DNA from 3 places in the Enterobacter sp. WI-ESBL-E8 genome. Region 3 is predicted to be linked to each of the others. Evidence: predicted binding sites of a transcription regulator. Region 3 holds the regulator's gene; each other region holds the start of a gene.
The links. The regulator CRP, encoded in region 3, controls carbon source genes, mostly activating them, when cyclic AMP is high. The targets are predictions, from matches to a motif close to ATGTGANNNNNNTCACAT.
Positions count from the first base shown of each region.

Region 1: a site for CRP is predicted at 3,236-3,253, ahead of serC (3-phosphoserine/phosphohydroxythreonine transaminase). Genes of this name have one in related genera too.
Region 2: a site for CRP is predicted at 4,243-4,260, ahead of ACWHWP_RS16495 (YfcZ/YiiS family protein). Genes of this name have one in related genera too.

Region 1 is NZ_JBRWXJ010000001.1:1,625,263-1,631,886, forward strand. Features, by position in the region: gene focA (formate transporter FocA) at 1-202, opposite strand, end outside; gene ycaO (30S ribosomal protein S12 methylthiotransferase accessory factor YcaO) at 610-2,370, opposite strand; gene ACWHWP_RS07705 (DUF421 domain-containing protein) at 2,498-3,190, shown strand; gene serC (3-phosphoserine/phosphohydroxythreonine transaminase) at 3,353-4,441, shown strand; gene aroA (3-phosphoshikimate 1-carboxyvinyltransferase) at 4,510-5,793, shown strand; gene cmk ((d)CMP kinase) at 5,979-6,624, shown strand, end outside.
Region 2 is NZ_JBRWXJ010000001.1:3,486,630-3,493,253, forward strand. Features, by position in the region: gene fadJ (fatty acid oxidation complex subunit alpha FadJ) at 149-2,296, opposite strand; gene fadI (acetyl-CoA C-acyltransferase FadI) at 2,296-3,606, opposite strand; gene ACWHWP_RS16495 (YfcZ/YiiS family protein) at 3,853-4,137, opposite strand; gene fadL (long-chain fatty acid transporter FadL) at 4,510-5,832, shown strand; gene mlaA (phospholipid-binding lipoprotein MlaA) at 5,877-6,624, opposite strand, start outside.
Region 3 is NZ_JBRWXJ010000001.1:4,596,732-4,603,355, reverse strand. Features, by position in the region: gene pabA (aminodeoxychorismate synthase component 2) at 1-396, shown strand, start outside; gene argD (bifunctional acetylornithine/succinyldiaminopimelate transaminase) at 483-1,703, shown strand; gene ACWHWP_RS22010 (YccS/YhfK family putative transporter) at 1,700-3,787, opposite strand; gene crp (cAMP-activated global transcriptional regulator CRP) at 3,845-4,477, opposite strand; gene ACWHWP_RS22000 (OsmC family protein) at 4,789-5,193, shown strand; gene ACWHWP_RS21995 (phosphoribulokinase) at 5,273-6,142, opposite strand; gene ACWHWP_RS21990 (YheU family protein) at 6,173-6,391, opposite strand; gene ACWHWP_RS21985 (hydrolase) at 6,388-6,624, opposite strand, start outside.

The DNA.
Region 1 (6,624 bases), 3.0 Mb from region 3:
TGGCCATGCCGAAAGGCATTGCGGCAGTACCGGTGGTGGCGGTGATGTAGAAGACGAAAGCGATAGAGATGAACACACCAGCCGTAATCGCCAGATAGAACGTCTTCATCGGGTGTTTCGTTGCTTTATAGACACCCGCTTCTTCGGCAACTTTCGCCATCGCAGCAGGGAGTAAAAGATCAAAAGGGTTGTCAGCTTTCACACTAACTCTCTCTTTATTAAGTCGGCGACGAGATACTAACAAAGCATTATAGAAGAGAAATTGATATAGATCATATCTCGCCTGGCTTATAGGCCCGCACTGTGTATGGTTTTACAGCAAATGCGGAGTAAGTATTTGATTATCCGTATAAAAATAAATTTTAAAAGTTATGAAAAGAGTTGAATTTTTTCGTCCAGCCACCTCTGAAACAGTTAATTAATATGGAGTATTTACCATAAAAAGTAACAGTAAAGCTCAGGTAAATATTATTATATTTACCCACGTTTAACTTTATTATTACATTCAACAATCATTGCCGAAGAAAATAAAAAAACGGGGCAATGAAATTGCCCCGTAATATAGCCCAGACGATTGAATACGCCTACTGCCGGTAATGTTATGTGCGCTTATTTTGACCAGTAAGCGGCTTTTGCTTTCTGCAGCTTTTCGTAGGCCTTCAGCAGCGACTGATGCGCAGGGAAGGCTTTCAGATCGCTATCAATAGCCTGCAGACCATAGAATGGCTCTTCGCCACTCAGGGCCGCGCTGGCTGCTTCTACGGCCTCAGCGCCGTACATACGCACGAAAGCATTCAGATATTGCAGCGGCTCGCGATCCTCTTCCTGTGCGAGCAGCAACAGCGTTTGCAGACAGCGATAATAATTGGTGCGCTCGGCAGAGAAGACCGACTGGTTGAACTCCATGGTCCACTCGGTCCAGGCCAGGGCCTGATCCAGGTCGCCACCCGCCAGGGCCAGCATCGCTTTCAGCTCACCGATACGCAGGGTGTACCAGCCGTTATCTTTACCGGTCGCCAGGCCCAGCAGTTCACGTACGCGCGTGAAGTCATCGTGGCCTTCCTCGTCCAGCTGGGCGATCAGGTTCAGATAATCTTCTTTCGCCCATTCGCTGCCCGGCAGAGCCAGCAGCGTTTCGCGCAGATGCGCGCCCATGCTGTTATTCGCCAGCCACAGATCTTCGGCAGGGTAGATGTCGGACATGCCGGGAACAATAATGCGGCACGCGTAAACGCCGAGGTGCTCGTAGTCGGCGATATAGACGTCCTGGTCTTCGGCTTTGAAGATAGCCATCAGCGTGGCGAACTCTTCTTCGGTTGTACCGGCAAAGCTCCAGTCCACGAACGGATAGTCTGCGTCCTGCTTGAACATATCCCAGGAGATCAAACCGCTGGAGTCGATGAAGTGGGTTTCGAGGTTGGTATGCTCGGCCACTTCTTCGTCGTCAAACGTTGGCGGGGTGAACACGTCTAGATCTTTCAGGCTACGGCCCTGCAGCAACTCGGTAACGGTACGTTCCAGCGCCACGCCGAAGTCAGGATGCGCGCCGAAGGAGGCGAAGCAGGTGCCGTTCGTGGGGTTAAACAGCACAACGCAGATAACCGGGTACTTACCGCCCAGCGAGCCGTCATACGCAAAAATAGGGAAACCTTCTGCTTCCAGTTTGGCGATGGATTCCACCACGCCCGGATAACGCGCCAGCACGTCGGCCGGAATTTCAGGCAGGCTGATAGATTCGGCAATGATGCGGTTTTTAATATGGCGTTCGAAGACTTCAGACAGACCCTGTACGCGTGCTTCATTGCGGGTGTTACCGGCGGACATACCGTTGGACACATACAGGTTGCCGACGATGTTCATCGGGATATAGACGGTCTGCTCATCAGACTGACGGGTAAACGGCAGGGCGCAAATACCGCGATCTTCGTTACCGGACTGCAGATCGATCAGCATGCTGGCCGTCAGTTCGCTGTCTGGATCGTAGAAGGCACGCAGGCGAGCGTCGAGAATACCTTCCGGCAGTTCGTCATCTTCGGTCAGCGGGAACCATTTTTCATTTGGATAGTGAACGAACGGGCCGTTAGCGATGGTTTCGCCCAGCCAGAAGTCAGCGAAGAAATAGTTGGTGGACAGACGCTCAAAATACTCACCCAGCGCAGAGGCCAGTGCCGCTTTTTTGGTCGCGCCTTTACCGTTGGTAAAGCACAGGGCACACTCTTTATCGCGAATATGCACGGACCAGACATGAGGCACCGGATTGAGCCAGGAGGCTTCTTCGATGTTAAAACCCAGGTCGGTCAGTTTTTGCTGGAAGCGAGCGATGGAATCTTCCAGAGCGGCGTCTTTGCCGGGGATAAACGTTTGAGTCATGGCGTTCACTTTTATCGTACGTAAAGCGCGCAATGATACGGGTTTTGCGTGACGGGTGCTATCTTCGGCGAAAATAAAAGCCTGAGCTATGCTTACATTCAGTAACCTACTGTTAAGGCATAGAAAAATGAAAGCGTTTGATCTCCAGCGGATGGCGTTTGATAAAGTCCCTCCTGAGTTTTTAGGCGAAGTCGCTCTGCGCAGTCTGTATACCTTCGTTCTGGTCTTTCTGTTTCTCAAGATTACGGGCCGTCGCGGCGTAAGGCAGATGTCGCTCTTTGAGGTGTTGATCATCCTGACGCTGGGTTCAGCAGCGGGGGACGTCGCCTTTTATGATGATGTACCGATGGTGCCGGTGTTTATCGTCTTTGTCTCACTGGCGCTGCTTTACCGCCTTGTCATGTGGCTGATGTCGAAAAGCGAAAAGCTGGAAGATCTGCTTGAAGGGAAGCCGGTCGTTATCGTCGAGAACGGACAGCTGGCCTGGGAAAATGTACAGAGCGCCAATATGACCGAGTTTGAGTTCTTTATGGAGCTTCGTCTGAAGAGCGTTGAACAGCTCGGGCAGGTGCGTCTGGCAATAATGGAAACTAACGGTCAAATCAGCGTCTATTACTATTCTGACGACGAGGTGAAGCCGGGACTGTGTATCCTGCCGGATATGCTTATCGAGCGTTTCAGAACCGTACCCGAATCGGGCGAGTATGCCTGCGTGAGATGTAGCCACGTGATTGCAATGCAGCCGGGGGATCGTCAATTATGCCCTCGCTGTGCAAATCCGGAATGGACGAAGGTTAGCCGTGCTAAACGCATCACCTGACAGCCATTTTGTCGGTTTTGTCATAGCGAGGCGGCAGATTGTTTTGTGTGACGTAGGGCACATTTCACGGGTCATAAGTTTTAGACATTGCGGCGCGTGTCACTGAATGATAAAACCGATATCCACAGTTATAACTTATGGCTTTTAGCGTGGTGAGGGGAAATGGCTCAAGTCTTTAATTTCAGTTCAGGTCCGGCGATGTTACCGGCAGACGTACTTAAACAGGCTCAACAGGAACTTTGTGACTGGAATGGTCTGGGGACGTCGGTGATGGAGATCAGCCACCGGGGTAAAGAGTTTATTCAGGTGGCGGAAGAGGCAGAAAAGGATTTTCGCGATCTGCTGAATATCCCCTCGAACTACAAAGTATTGTTCTGTCACGGCGGTGGGCGCGGTCAGTTTGCTGGCGTACCGCTGAATATCCTTGGAGACAAAACGACGGCCGACTACGTTGATGCGGGTTACTGGGCGGCAAGCGCCGTTAAAGAAGCGCATAAATACTGCACGCCGAATGTTATTGACGCCAAAGTAACCGTTGACGGTCTGCGCGCCGTGAAGCCAATGAGCGAGTGGCAGCTTTCAGATAACGCAGCGTATCTGCACTACTGCCCGAACGAAACCATTGACGGGATTGCCATCGACGAGACGCCAAACTTCGGCAGCGATGTCGTGGTTGCCGCCGACTTTTCCTCCACCATTCTGTCTGCGCCAATCGATGTCAGCCGCTACGGTGTTATTTATGCGGGCGCACAGAAAAATATCGGCCCGGCCGGTTTGACTATCGTCGTCGTGCGTGAAGACCTGCTGGGTAAAGCGCATAAATCCTGTCCGTCGATTCTCGATTACACCGTGTTGAACGATAACGACTCTATGTTCAACACCCCACCAACGTTCGCCTGGTACCTTTCCGGCCTGGTCTTCAAATGGCTGAAGCAAAACGGCGGCGTGGCGCAGATGGACAAAGTGAATCAGCAGAAAGCCGAACTGCTGTACGGCGTGATCGACAAGAGCGATTTCTACCGCAACGATGTGGCGAAGGCTAACCGTTCCCGCATGAACGTGCCGTTCCAGCTGGCGGACAGCAGCCTGGACAAAGTGTTCCTGGAGGAGTCCTTCGCGGCAGGCCTGCATGCGCTGAAAGGCCACCGCGTTGTCGGCGGCATGCGTGCCTCTATCTATAACGCGATGCCGCTGGAAGGCGTTAAAGCCCTGACTGATTTCATGATCGATTTCGAACGTCGCCACGGTTAATTGCGCTGTTTTCACCCCCGCAGCGCTGCTGCGGGGTTTTTATTATGTTGAGTTGAGAGTTAAGTTTCATGGAATCCCTGACGTTACAACCTATCGCGCGGGTAGATGGCACCATTAATCTGCCTGGTTCAAAAAGTGTCTCGAACCGCGCTCTGCTGCTGGCAGCTCTGGCAAACGGCACCACCGTCCTTACAAACCTGCTGGACAGCGATGACGTGCGCCATATGCTCAATGCGCTGAAAGCGTTGGGAGTTCATTACACGTTGTCTGACGATCGCACTCGCTGCGAAGTGACGGGGAACGGCGGTGCGCTAAGTTCAGCCGAGGAACTGGAACTGTTTCTGGGTAACGCGGGAACCGCGATGCGCCCGCTGGCGGCAGCTCTGTGCCTGGGCAGCAACAACATTGTGCTGACCGGCGAGCCTCGCATGAAAGAGCGTCCGATTGGCCATCTGGTGGACGCCCTTCGCCAGGGTGGCGCACAGATTGAGTATCTGGAGCAGGAAAATTATCCGCCACTGCGTCTGCGCGGGGGCTTTACCGGCGGAAACGTTGAGGTGGATGGCAGTGTGTCCAGCCAGTTCCTGACGGCGCTGCTGATGACCGCACCGCTGGCACCGCAGGATACCCTTATCACCATTAAGGGCGATCTGGTTTCCAAACCGTACATTGATATCACACTGCACCTGATGAAGACCTTCGGCGTCGAGGTTGAAAACCAGGCCTATCAGCGCTTTGTGGTGCGCGGTGCCCAGCAGTACCAGTCTCCGGGCAACTATCTCGTTGAAGGGGATGCCTCATCCGCCTCCTATTTCCTGGCCGCAGGGGCCATTAAAGGCGGCACGGTAAAAGTGACCGGTATTGGCCGCAACAGCGTGCAGGGTGATATCCGCTTTGCCGATGTGCTCGAGAAAATGGGGGCCGTTGTGACCTGGGGCGATGACTTCATCTCATGTACTCACGGCGAGCTGAACGCCATCGATATGGACATGAACCATATCCCGGATGCGGCGATGACCATTGCTACAGCGGCACTGTTCGCCAAAGGCACCACCACGCTGCGTAATATCTATAACTGGCGCGTAAAAGAGACGGACCGCCTGTTCGCGATGGCGACCGAGTTGCGTAAAGTGGGGGCAGAGGTGGAAGAGGGCGAAGACTATATTCGCGTAACCCCTCCGGCAAAACTGCAGTTTGCGGAAATCGGAACCTATAACGATCACCGTATGGCGATGTGCTTCTCGCTGGTGGCGCTGTCCGACACGCCTGTCACAATTCTCGATCCGAAATGTACGGCGAAAACCTTCCCGGACTACTTCGAACAGCTGGCACGCATTAGCACGCTGGCCTGATAACATGTTGCCGCATCACCCGATGCGGCATTTGCTTACGCTTCATTACGAACACCTCCGCTCATTTCTTCTACACTCTGCTTCAATCATTCCGTAATTTGCACGCAAAGGTAACAGTTGCGCACGTTGGCGCGTATAATGCGCGGCGTTCATGTAAACGGTATGCCTTATTTAAGGAGAAAAAGATGACGGCAGTTGCCCCGGTAATCACCATTGATGGGCCAAGTGGTGCAGGGAAAGGTACTCTGTGCAAAGCGATGGCGGAAGCATTGCAATGGCATCTTTTAGATTCGGGAGCAATCTATCGCGTGCTGGCTCTGGCTGCGCTGCATCATCACGTGGATGTGGCGTCTGAAGAGGCGCTGGTTCCGCTGGCTGCGCATCTGGATGTGCGTTTCGTGTCGACCGATGGCAATCTGGAGGTCATCCTTGAAGGGGAAGACGTGAGCGGCGAAATCCGTACGCAGGAAGTGGCGAATGCCGCCTCCCAGGTGGCGGCATTCCCGCGCGTTCGCGAGGCGCTGTTACGTCGCCAGCGCGCTTTCCGTGAAGCCCCGGGTCTGATTGCTGACGGACGTGATATGGGAACCGTGGTATTCCCTGATGCGCCTGTGAAAATTTTCCTTGACGCCTCTTCGGAAGAACGTGCGCAACGCCGCATGCTTCAGTTGCAGGAAAAGGGGTTTAGTGTTAACTTTGATCGCCTTTTATCCGAGATAAAAGAGCGCGATGACCGCGATCGTAACCGCGCCGTCGCCCCACTTGTTCCTGCAGAAGATGCATTAGTTCTGGATTCAACCAGTTTAACTATTGAGCAAGTGATTGAAAAAG
Region 2 (6,624 bases), 1.1 Mb from region 3:
GTAGAAAACCCGATGGCCGGGCATTGTGCCTGATCCATTCGGTGAATGAAACGCTGTTTTTTACCTCAATGGCGTAAGTATAGTCAATCTCTGTTTACAAAATCGCCAGAACAGGTTCATTCACTTCAGGATTTACCCTTCTTTGACCTCAGCTTACGAGGACAGTTTCCCTTGCGGACCAAAATGTCTGGCCCCGTTCCGCCATCTGCAATAATTCGTCACACGGTGTAAACCGTGGACCATATTGCGAAGCCAGACGTTGCAGGATCGCAACTACTTCATCCGCGCCGAGCGTATCCATGTAACGGAACGGGCCGCCAAGGAACGGCGGGAAACCAATACCAAATACCGCGCCGATGTCACCATCGCGCGCGCTCTTGATCACCTGCTCACCAAAGCAGCGCGCCGCTTCATTGAGCATCATCATCACGCAGCGTTCAGCACACTGAACGGCGGACAGTTTTCCCTGACCGGTGGTCGAAATAAGCCCATAAACCGAAGGGTCGACCTGTTTTCTGCTTTTACGCCCTTTCGCGCCGTAAAGATAGAAACCGCGTTCATTTTTTCTGCCTTTGCGATCGTCCTTCAAAATTGCAGAAACAATGTTTGCAGGTGGGCTAAAACGATCGCCATAGGCAGCTTCCAGCACTGGTATAATTTTAGTGCCGGTGTCTATTCCCACCTCATCCAAAAGTTGGATTGGGCCAACGGGGAAACCAAACTTTACCAGCGCCTCGTCGACGTGCTCAATTTTCTCGCCTTCCGTCAGCAGCCGCATGGCTTCATTTATGTAGGGGGCCAGAATGCGGTTGACGTAAAAGCCGGCTTTGTCCGCCACCACGATCGGCGTCTTGCCCTGCATTTTAGCCAGCTTCACTACGGTGGCGATGGTTTGCGGGCTGGTCGTGGCATGTGGGATCACCTCCACCAGCGGCATTTTTTCGACCGGGCTAAAGAAGTGCAGGCCTATCACCTGCTCCGGACGCGCGGCTTTCGCCGCGATATCGCCAATCGGTAATGACGACGTGTTTGAGGCAAAAATGGTATGCGGGGCGCAATGTTGCTCAACGTCAGCGACCATCTGCTGCTTAAGCGCCAGGTCTTCAAACACGGCCTCAATCACCAGATCGCGATGGGCAAAGCCGCTGTAGTCCGTCGTGCCGGAGATCAGCGCCAGGGTCTTATCCCGCTCGCTTGCTCTGATATGGCGGCGTTTTACCTTTTGATCAAGGTTCTGCCAGCTGTACTGCAGCGCGTGGTTGATCCCCTTAGGATTAATGTCTTTGATACGTACAGGCAATTTACCTTTGCTGGCGGTAACAAATGAGATGCCCCCGCCCATAAGCCCACCACCCAGCACGCCAATGGCACGCAGCGGAGCGGGCTGCGCCTCGCTACCGGGATCTTTTTTCACGTCTGTACTGGCGAAGAAGATGCTGCGCAGCGCCTGTGACTGCGGCGTCATCGCCAGTTCGCCAAAGGCTTTGGCCTCAGCGGCATAGCCGCTGCTGCTTCCCTGGGACAGCCCGGTTTCAATAACCTCCAGGATCCGCTTTGCCGCCGGGTAGTTGCCTTTGGTTTTTTGTTCGGTCTTTTTGCCCACCATGTTGAACAGCAGCGTTCTCCCCAGCGGACCGGCCAGCACGCGCTCGCGGACCGGCAAAGGACGTTTTGCCTGACGTCCCTTCAGCGCAAGCTCAACGGCAGCCTCCAGCAAAATGGAATGCGGCACGACGTCATCGACCAGACCGGCCTTTAGCGCCTGGCGGGCACGCAGCTGTTTACCGGTTAAGATCATCTCCAGCGCCGTGCTGACGCCCACCAGGCGCGGCAGACGTTGCGTTCCGCCGGAGCCAGGCAGCAGGCCGAGCTGCACTTCAGGCAGGCCTAAAACGGTTTTCGCATCGTCAGTACAGATGCGGCTATGACAGGCCAGCGCCAGCTCCAGCCCACCGCCCAGACAGGCACCGTGGATAGCTGCGATGACCGGGATCGGCAGACCATTAATCTCCGCCATCACCTGCTGGCCCTGACGCGCCAGCTCTTCCGCCTCCAGCGCGCTTTGCGCCCGGGCGATCATGTTGATATCGGCCCCGGCAATAAAGTTGTCCGGCTTGGCAGAGATAAACACCAGGCCGCGAATAGCCTTGTTTTCGCGGATCTGCTTTAGCATCGCGCGCACCTGAACACCAAACTCGGCCTTCAGGGTATTCATCTTTTCATCAGGGACATCAATGGTTATCACGGCGACGTTATCGAGGCGAACCGTTAGGTTAAATGCAGATGTCATGTCCATTATTCAGCCTCCAGAACCATTGCTGCACCCAGCCCACCCGCCGCGCAGGCGGTGACGAGACCAAAACCGCCGCCACGACGGCGTAGCTCGTGTAATGTTTGCGTGATCATTCTCGCCCCCGTCGCCGCAAACGGATGACCGTAGGCGATGGAGCCCCCCAGCACGTTGAATTTACTCTGATCCACTTCGCCCGTGGCATGCGCGCGGCCAAGCACGTCGCGCGCAAAACGCTCGCTTGCCAGCAGCTGTACGTTGGCCAGGGTTTGCGCGGCGAACGCTTCATGCATATCAATCAGGGTTAAATCAGCCAGCGTCAGCCCCGCGCGATCCAGCGCCAGCGGCGTGGACCAGGCAGGCCCTAACAGCATGTCCTGCCAGACATCAATGGCGGTGAAGGCATAGCTGCGTAAATAGCCCAGAGGGGTGATGCCCAGCTCTTTCGCGCGGGATTCGGTCATCAGGATCACGGCGGCGGCCCCATCCGTCAGTGGCGTACTGTTAGCCGCCGTTACCGTACCGTGCTTGCGGTCAAACGCTGGGCGCAGTTTTGCGTAATCCGCCAGCGTCGAGGTGCCGCGAATGTTGTTATCTTCCGCGAGTGGTTCGCGGTAAGGGGGAATATAGGCGGTCATGACCTCGTCGGTCAGCTTGCCTTCCGACCAGGCTTTTGCCGCAAGCTGATGTGAACGATGCGCCAGGGCATCCTGCTGTTCGCGGGTGATGCCGTACGTTTTGGCCATCTGCTCAGCGGTATCTCCCATGCGCAGGCCGGTAGAGTATTCCGCGACGGCAGGTGGCACAGGCATCAGGTCGCGCAGGCGTAAACGCGAGAAGAGTTTGAGTTTCTGCCCCGTCGTGCGGGCTTTGTTGGCATCCACCAGGATGCGCGCCAGCTTTTTACTGACGCCAATCGGCAGCACCGAAGAGGAATCCGCCCCACCTGCAATCCCGGCACGAATAGTGCCCGCCATCAGGCTTTCAGCAACGTTAGCAACGGCCTGGAAACTGGTCGCACAGGCGCGGCTAACGCTGTAGGCATCGGTATGAACGTTCATCCCGGTACCGAGAACAATTTCCCGCGCAATATTAGGCGCCTCCGGCATCTGCACAACCTGGCCGAAAACCAGCTGTTCGATGACTTCAGGCGAAATTTCGCTGCGAGCCAGCATCTCTCCCACTATCATTTTCCCCAGGTCGACAGCCGGTATGCCGTGAAACGCCGTTGCCTGACGCGCAAATGGCGTGCGCAATCCGCTGACGATGGCAATGCGATCGCCCTGACGGGTAATAAGCGGTAATGCCTGACTCATAACACTCCCCTGTAAAAAATTAACTCAAACATAAAGTGGTCTGACCTGATAATAGTCTTAACCATTTTTTTACATTCAGCCAATCGGGGAAACGAAAAAGTGCGAGCTAAAACACAGAGAAGAAAAAGAAAAATGCCCGTGCATGGCAGAGGCATTTGTGCGGTATGTTGCCGGGTGGCGGCGTTGCCTTACCCGGCCTACAAAATCGTAGGCCCGTGCAAGCGAAGCGCCGCCGGGCAAAAAGGATTAACGCAGGCCTAACTGGAAAATCAGCGTTTCGGCTTCGCAGGCAAAGACAAAATCGATGTCCAGCTTCACGCCACCGTCCACTTCGGTGAAGGTAGACTTGATTTCGCACGGATCGGATTCAACATCGCGCGCGCGCTTGCTCAGCGCAGCCAGGGTCTCTTCCGCTTCGGCACGGTTGGTGAATACGCGGCTGTAAGAGGCGGTGCAATCGGTGTTGTCCATAATGGTCCCAACATCCATACAGCAGCAAACCGGGGTTTCATCAGCACTGCATTTACTCATAGCTCAATTTCCTCTGTATTCGCGCAGCGCGCGAGATAAACACGATGCTGATATTTTACGCCCCGGCGCTGGCTCTCTCCAGCCGTTAATGGCGTAAAAGCGGATAAGTGACCAATATCACACTAAAAAATGATCTAAAACAAAAACCACCCTTTTGGGTGAGTCGCGATGGTCACAATTTTGCCAACCAGATCTCGTTTCAAGAAACATGTTTGAAAATATTAATAAACAAACTTGCAACATTCTAGCTGGTCAGACCTATACTCACGCCACTGGTCTGATTTGTATGTCATACCTCAGACCCTACACTTCGCGCTCCTGTTACGGTATGTAACAATTATTGAATAAAAATAACTCAATGAGGTTATGGTCATGAGCCAGAAAACCCTGTTCAACAAAACTGCGCTGGCAGTCGCAGTGGCAATCGTCTCTACTTCCGCCTGGTCAGCGGGCTTTCAGTTAAACGAATTTTCTTCCTCTGGCCTTGGCCGTGCGTATTCCGGGGAAGGTGCGATCGCGGATGACGCAGGTAACGCGAGTCGTAACCCTGCGCTGATCATGATGTTCGATCGTCCGACCTTCTCTGCTGGTGCTATTTTTGTCGATCCAGGCGTTGATATTTCAGGTCGTTCTCCGACGGGCGCCAGCCTGAATGCGGATAACATCGCGCCAACGGCATGGGTGCCAAACCTGCACTTCGTCGCACCTATCAACGACCAGTTTGGCTGGGGTGCCTCCGTCACCTCTAACTACGGTTTAGCGACCGAGTTTGGTGATAACTATGCCGCTGGGGCGTTTGGCGGTAAAACCGACCTGGAAACCCTGAACCTGAACCTGAGCGGTGCTTACCGTCTGGACAATCACTGGAGCTTTGGCGTTGGCTTTGACGCCGTGTATGCCAAAGCGAAAATCGAACGCTACGCGGGCGACCTGGGCAAAATCGTGGCGGGATCGGGCGCGCTGCCACCACCACTGGCGCAGCAAGTGGCGGGCATTCCGGCAGACACCCAGATTGCCTATCTGAAGGGTGACGAGTGGGGCTTTGGCTGGAACGCCGGTATCCTGTACGAACTCGATAAGAACAACCGTTACGGCTTTACCTACCGTTCCGAAGTAAAAATCGACTTTGATGGCGACTATAAGAGCAGCCTGCCTTCTGCCTATAACCAGATCCTCGGCAACTTCGGCCTGCCGATGGGCACCAACGGCAGTACCACCGGCGGTTCTCTGAGCCTGCACCTGCCGGAAATGTGGGAACTGTCTGGTTATAACAAAGTGGCACCGCAGTGGGCAATTCACTATAGCCTGACCTACACCAGCTGGAGTCAGTTCCAGGAGCTGAAAGCGACCAACAGCAAGGGCGACACGCTCTTCTATAAAGATGAAAGCTTCCGCGACGCTTACCGCATCGCGCTGGGGACCACCTACTACATGGATGACAACTGGACGTTCCGTACCGGTATTGCCTTCGATGACAGCCCGGTACCTGCCGACAAGCGTTCCATCTCTATTCCGGATCAGGACCGCTTCTGGCTGAGCGCAGGTGCGACCTATGCCTTCAACAAAGATGCCTCGGTTGATGCCGGTATCTCTTACATGCACGGTCAAAAAGTTAACTTCAAGGAAGGTCCGTATGAGTTCTCTTCCGAAGGTAAAGCCTGGCTGTATGGTATGAACTTCAACTACGCGTTCTAATTGCGCTGAAATCAAAAAAGGTGAGCATTGCTCACCTTTTTTATTTACTCCGAATCAATATCTTTTAGTTCGTTTTCGATAGCCTTCGCGTTCGGGTTGTCTTCCGGCTTCAGCTTACCGCCGTTGGCGATAAAGTCATGATTCTGGAAGTACGCTTCACGCACCATAATGTACGGATCTGAAGACTGACGCAGCAGGCCATCAGAGTCGAGCAATTGCGCGCGGGTTTCAATCCCTTCTACCGTCCATTTACCAATCGACAGCGGCCAGGTCAGCCACGACAGGACCGGATACAGCGTATCCACCATATCGCCGCCATCATCACGGATAGTAAAGCTGCCGTAGAACGGTAACTGCACGTAAGGGCCATATCCGACGCCATAATGGCCCAGCGTGCTGCCGAAACGGTGCGGCTGTTCACGCTGCAGTTTCGGGTTAGCCATGCCGGCGACATCGATAAAGCCACCCATCCCCAAGATGGAGTTCAGGAAGAAGCGGGTAAAGTGCACCATCCCCTGATACGGGTCACCCTGCAGGAAGTAGTTCACCATGACCGCAGGCTCTTCGAGGTTGCTGGTAAAGTTACTTAATCCGTTACGCGCAGGTTGGGGAACATAATCACGCCATGCTACAGCCACCGGGCGAACCACATACGGGTCCAGCACGTTGTAGTTGAAGCTATACATTGAGCGGTTAAATCCTTCGAGAGGATCGGAGCGTCCCGTTTGCTCCCCGGAGCTGGCGCAGCCCACAAGCATCGTCGCGCCCAGCGCAAGCGCCGACAGCCGAAGT
Region 3 (6,624 bases):
TCGGAGTCGGGTGTTTCTCTGGATGTCATCCGGCACTATGCCGGCAAGCTGCCGATTCTGGGCGTCTGCCTGGGCCACCAGGCGATTGCCCAGGCGTTTGGCGCTACCATCGTGCGTGCCGCGAAAGTGATGCACGGCAAAACCTCTCCGGTCACTCACGCCGGTACCGGAGTATTTACGGGGCTTAATAATCCTTTAACCGTGACGCGCTACCATTCGCTGGTGATTGACCCACCGACGCTGCCTGAGTGCTTTGACGTGACGGCCTGGAGCGAGTCGCAGGAGATCATGGGGATTCGCCACCGCGAATGGGATCTCGAAGGCGTGCAGTTCCACCCGGAAAGCATCCTCAGCGAACAGGGGCACGCGCTGCTGGCAAATTTCCTCAATCGCTGAATATCTGTTGCCTTGCCGTGATTTTTTATGCATATTTTGTGATTATATTTTCACAATTGATGTGACATAAAATGGATGGGCATGACATGGCAACTGAACAACCAGCAATTACCCGCGCGACATTCGATGAAGTGATTCTGCCGATTTATGCACCGGCTGAGTTTATCCCGGTGAAGGGAAAAGGCAGCCGCGTCTGGGATCAGCAGGGTAAAGAGTACGTGGATTTCGCGGGCGGGATTGCGGTTACGGCGCTCGGTCATTGCCATCCTGCGCTGGTGGACGCGCTGAAAACCCAGGGCGAAACCCTGTGGCACACCAGCAACGTGTTCACCAACGAACCGGCGCTGCGTCTAGGCCGCAAGATCATTGATGCCACGTTTGCCGAGCGCGTGCTGTTTATGAACTCCGGCACCGAAGCCAACGAAACCGCCTTCAAGCTGGCGCGCTACTACGCCACCACGCGCCACAGTCCGTACAAAACCAAAATTATCGCTTTCCACAATGCCTTCCACGGGCGCTCCTTCTTTACCGTCTCCGTTGGCGGTCAGCCGAAGTATTCCGACGGTTTTGGCCCGAAACCGGCCGACATTGTCCACGTGCCGTTTAACGATCTGCATGCGGTGAAAGCGGTAATGGACGATCACACCTGCGCGGTGGTGGTGGAGCCTATTCAGGGCGAAGGCGGCGTGACGGCGGCCACGCCGGAATTCCTGAAAGGGCTGCGCGAACTGTGCGACGAGCATCAGGCGCTGCTGGTCTTTGATGAAGTTCAGTGCGGAATGGGCCGTACCGGGGATCTGTTTGCCTACATGCACTACGGCGTGACGCCGGATATTCTGACCAGCGCCAAAGCGCTCGGCGGCGGCTTCCCGGTGAGTGCAGTATTGACGACCCAGGATATCGCCTCCGCGTTCCACGTGGGCTCTCACGGCTCTACCTACGGCGGCAACCCGCTGGCGAGCGCTGTGGCGGGTGCCGCGTTTGATATTATCAACACGTCTGAGGTGTTGAACGGCGTGAACGCGAAGCGCGAGCTGTTCGTAAAACACCTGCAAAAGATTGACGACCAGTACGACGTGTTCAGCGAGATCCGCGGGATGGGGCTGCTGATTGGTGCCGAGCTGAAGCCGCAGTACAAAGGCCGCGCGCGCGATTTCCTGCACGCCGCCGCCCACGAAGGGGTGATGGTGCTGAACGCGGGTCCGGACGTGATGCGTTTTGCACCGTCGCTGGTGGTGGAAGACAAAGACATTGAAGACGGGTTAACCCGTTTTGCCGCTGCGGTCGCGAAGATCGTAAAAGGTTAATACGCCGTCCGCTTCAGCCTGCGGGTGAGCCAAATCCCGTGATGTGGACGCTGACGCCATGCCACCGACGAAATGGTGTGCATGGTGTTCAGATGCCCCAGAATGCGCTGTAAATGCTGCTCCAGGGTGCTCATGGGCCCGTGGGTTAACGTCTCCGGCGCTTCCAGAATGTTCGAATCTCCCGACTCGCCCGGCGAGTCATATTCCAGGCGCTGCTGACATCGCTGCAGCGCAATTTCACACGACTGCAGGTAACGTTGGGCCAGGTCTGGCGTCAGCATCGTGTGCTCGCGCGCCAGCGTTGTCATGGCGTTAATATGCTCGACGATAAACTGGCTGTGCGTCACCCAGAGCTTCATGTCCGCCAGATAGTGCGAGTTAAAGCCCGGCTCCTGCATCGCCTGGTTGAGCGAGTTAAACAGGGCGTTATGCGCCTGGTTGACCTTCATGCGCTGATAGGCCAGCGGGGAGGGCTGCGGGTCGTCGCTCAGGATCAATCGAATGGCCTGCTGGTCGGCCTCCAGCGCGTCGTGGGCGTTCTGCCTGAGCAGCCCGCTTTGCCACTGCGGCCACAGCCAGACCATGCCGCCAAAGGCAATCAGGCAGCCAATGAGGGTATCAATCAGCCTGGCGACAATAAACTGTTCACCATTGAGCGTGAGCAGCTGCAGGGTATACACCGCCGTCACCGTAAAGCCCACCATCGCCCAGCCGTAGTTTTTGCGGATAATCAGGTAGCTCACCAGCGTAATCGCTAACATCCCTGCCAGGGTATAACCTTCCGGCACGTGGAAGTGCAGCGTCACGCCCGCAATAATCAGCCCCGCCATCGTTCCGCCGGCCCGGTGCAGAATACGCACCCGCGTGGCGCCGTAGCCGTTCTGGGTGACAAACAGCACGGTCATTAAGATCCAGTAGGGTTTCGGCAGATGCAGCGCCATGCCCATCAGGCTGGCGGTACTGAGCATTACGCTGATCCTGGCGGCGTTACGCAGGGCGGATGATTTAAGAGAAAGATAGCTTCTGAGCGCGGGCAGTAGCGGCAGCCGCTTTTGCTTATCCGCCATCAGATCGCGGGGATAAAGCGGGCGCTGCGTGCGCAGCACGCGGGCGATGCGGCTGAAGTGCCAGGCGGCAAACTGGCCAACCGGGTTATCCGGATGCTGGCGTGCGATTTTCTCCAGCGCGCCGAGCTGTTTTTCCATGTTAAAGCGCGTGGGGTAGCGGTGGTAGAGAATATCGTCAGCCAGGACCCGCAGACGTGCCGATACGGTCTGCGCGTTCCAGCGGATCACCGCTTCGGCGTGGCTGCGCTCGACCAGCTTTTGTACCTCCTGCGGATGGTGAAGGCTAACGGAGATATGTTCCTGCAGATCGAGCCCGACCTGGAAGGTGCGCAGCAGCCGTTTGTATTCGTGGTTCTTGTTGGCGGCGAGCATGTGCAGCTGCTGATAGCACTGGCTTATCAAATCCACCACCTTTTGCTGGCGCGTCAGCAGAGGCGGCAAGGATTTTTCCGGATCGGTATGCTGGGTGAGCAGGGTATATTTGGCTTCGCAGTAATCCGCCAGCTGCACATAGAGCAGGCTCAGGGATTCGCGCAGCGGCTGTTCGCGCCACAGCCAGAACCAGAACCAGTTGAACAGCCCGTACCACAGCGTCCCCAGAGCGTAGATCAGCAGCGGCTCCCACACCGGCATATTCCCGGCGAGGCTCAGCGTGAAAATGGCCGCAATCAGCGAGGCGGGAAGCAGGCGGGCGTGCAGCGAGCTGATTTCGGCGGTGACGCCGAGGGTCATGGCCAGCACGGTCAGGATCAGCGGCAGCGGGATGTCCCGGGCAAGCAGAAGCTGTACGGCGAGGCTGCAGCCCGCAAACAGGCAGCCGCCAATAGTCAGACGTTTGAAAAAGCGCTTATGCGGCGTGTCCAGACCGGCGATGTTGCAGCAGGCGGGCACGAGAGAAAACAGCAGACCTTGCTGAAGATGTCCGAGGATCAAGCCCACGGCCACAGGAAGACACAACACCAGCGTTTGTCGCAGTGCGTAGTTAACTTCGGGGTGATAGATCAGCCTGCGCCACATGGGGAGTAGAGACAAAAACGGCGTGACACCCTGCGGTGACACGCCGTTTAAGCGGAATTAACGCGTTCCGTAGACCACGATGGTTTTACCGTGGGCGGAGATCAGGTTTTGATCTTCCAGCATTTTCAGGATACGGCCCACTGTCTCACGGGAACAACCGACGATCTGACCAATTTCCTGACGGGTAATTTTAATTTGCATGCCGTCCGGGTGGGTCATTGCGTCTGGCTGTTTCGCCAGGTTCAGCAGCGTTTGTGCAATACGGCCAGTTACGTCCAGGAAGGCGAGGTTACCCACTTTCTCAGAGGTGACCTGCAGACGGCGCGCCATCTGGGAAGAAAGACGCATCAGGATGTCAGGGTTAACCTGAATCAGCTGACGGAACTTCTTGTAAGAAATTTCAGCCACTTCACATGCTGTCTTTGCACGAACCCAGGCGCTACGTTCCTGGCCCTCTTCAAACAGGCCCAGTTCACCGATGAAATCGCCCTGGTTCAGATAAGAAAGGATCATCTCTTTCCCTTCTTCATCTTTGATCAGCACTGCCACCGAGCCTTTAACGATGTAATACAACGTTTCCGCTTTTTCACCCTGGTGAATCAGCGTGCTCTTCGATGGGTACTTATGAATGTGGCAATGAGACAAGAACCATTCGAGAGTCGGGTCTGTTTGCGGTTTGCCAAGCACCATGCGCTGTTATCCTCTGTTATAAGCTGTCACCAGAGTCATCAGATGCATCCGGACTCTGGGGTTGCAATCGAATTCTTACCCATACCCTGGGAAGTCGGCTACCGTAACGTTTCGCAGCCAGTAAAGTTTGATGTCCTCTGCATACACGTGTAACGTCAATGTATTACTGTAGCATCCTGAGTGTTTTAGCATAGCTTTCGCCGCGTGTCTCCTGGTGTCTCGCTTCAGCATGATGCAGGTCGCCTTCCATTGCGAGAAATGTAACGCACGCGTAATCTGTCACCAAAAATGCAACGTTGGAGTTCAAAAATATGCAAGCGCGCGTGAAGTGGGTTGAAGGTTTAACGTTCCTGGGCGAGTCCGCGTCAGGACACCAGATTTTGATGGATGGTAACTCCGGCGATAAAGCGCCAAGCCCAATGGAAATGGTGCTGATGGCGGCAGGCGGATGCAGCGCGATTGACGTGGTGTCGATTCTGCAAAAAGGCCGTCATGACGTGACGGATTGCGAGGTCAAACTCACCTCAGAGCGCCGGGAAGAGGCACCACGCCTGTTCACCCACATTAATCTTCACTTTGTTGTCACCGGTAAAGCGCTGAAAGACGCGGCGGTCTCACGCGCGGTGGACCTGTCTGCGGAGAAGTACTGCTCTGTGGCGTTAATGCTGGAGAAAGCGGTAAAAATTACCCATTCGTATGAAGTGATCGAGGCTTAATCTTTTGGCGGGTGGCGCTGCGCTTACCCGCCCTACGGATTGTAGGCCCGGTAAGCGCAGCGCCACCGGGCAAAAATGATTATGCGATCTGCTTCCCTTCCATCAGCCGCTCCACCAGCGGCGTCATGATAAGCTCCATTGCCAGTCCCATTTTTCCGCCCGGCACCACCAATGTATTCATGTGCGAAATAAACGAGCCCTGCAGCATCGCCAGCAGCCAGGGGTAATCGATGCCTTCAAGATTGCGGAAATGGATCACCACAAAGCTCTCATCCAGAGAAGGGATCGTTTTGGCGGCAAACGGGTTGGAGGTGTCCACCGTCGGCACGCGCTGGAAGTTAATGTGCGTGCGGGAGAATTGCGGCGTTAAGTAATTGATGTAGTCTTCCATTGAGCGAACGACGGAATCCATCACCGCCTCGCGCGAGTGGCCGCGCTCGCTCATGTCACGCGTCAGCTTCTGGATCCACTCCAGGTTAACGATAGGAACCACCCCGACCAGCAGATCCACGTGGCGCGCCACGTCGTGCTGGGGCGTGACCACGCCGCCGTGTAACCCTTCGTAGAACAGCACGTCGGTGGGTTCCGGCAGCGGCTGCCAGGGGGTAAAGGTGCCCGGTACCTGGTTCCAGGGCACGGCTTCGTCGTAAGTGTGCAGATACTTACGGGACTGCCCTGTGCCGCTCAGGCCATATTCGTGGAAGGTTTGCTCCAGCAGGCCGAAGTCATTGGCTTCCGGGCCGAAGTAGCTGATGTGTTTACCCAGATCGCGCGCCTTACGGATGGCCATGTCCATCTCAGGGCGCGTGTAGCGGTGAAAGCTGTCGCCTTCGACCTCCGCCGCACGGAGATTCAGCTGGGCGAAAATCTTGCGAAAGGCGAGGCTGGTGGTGGTGGTTCCCGCACCACTCGACCCCGTAACGGCAATAACCGGATGTCTGGCAGACATAGCAACTCCCTGACTGAAATGGGTGGAAGATCAGCCGTGAAACGCGTTGCGGGGCATGATATTGACCGTCTCATGCAGTTCTGACCACACCAGCACCACGTCGCCGCTTTTCAGCTGGCGCTTTACATCGTTGACCTTTTGCTCAAGCGAGCGTTCTTGTTCACCATAATCGGTGCCTTCGCGTAATACAAAGCTTTCAATCAGATTATCGAGCGTTTCGGGAGCCAGATCCTGCCAGGGAATAATCATTTTGCACCGTCCAGATAAGGGGTTAGCCAGTCAGGAATACGCGTCTCAAGCCACATTTTCGGGCGGCGCAGCGTGCCGCCGATAAACCCAACGTGGCCACCGTGCTCCGTCAGCTGATAGTGAACGTTGTCGGGCAGGAATTCCTGAGCGGGGATCGAGTGATGATCCATAAAAGGGTCATCTTTGGCATGAATGATAAGCGTCGGCTGCGTGATCTTGCTGAGCAGCGGCAT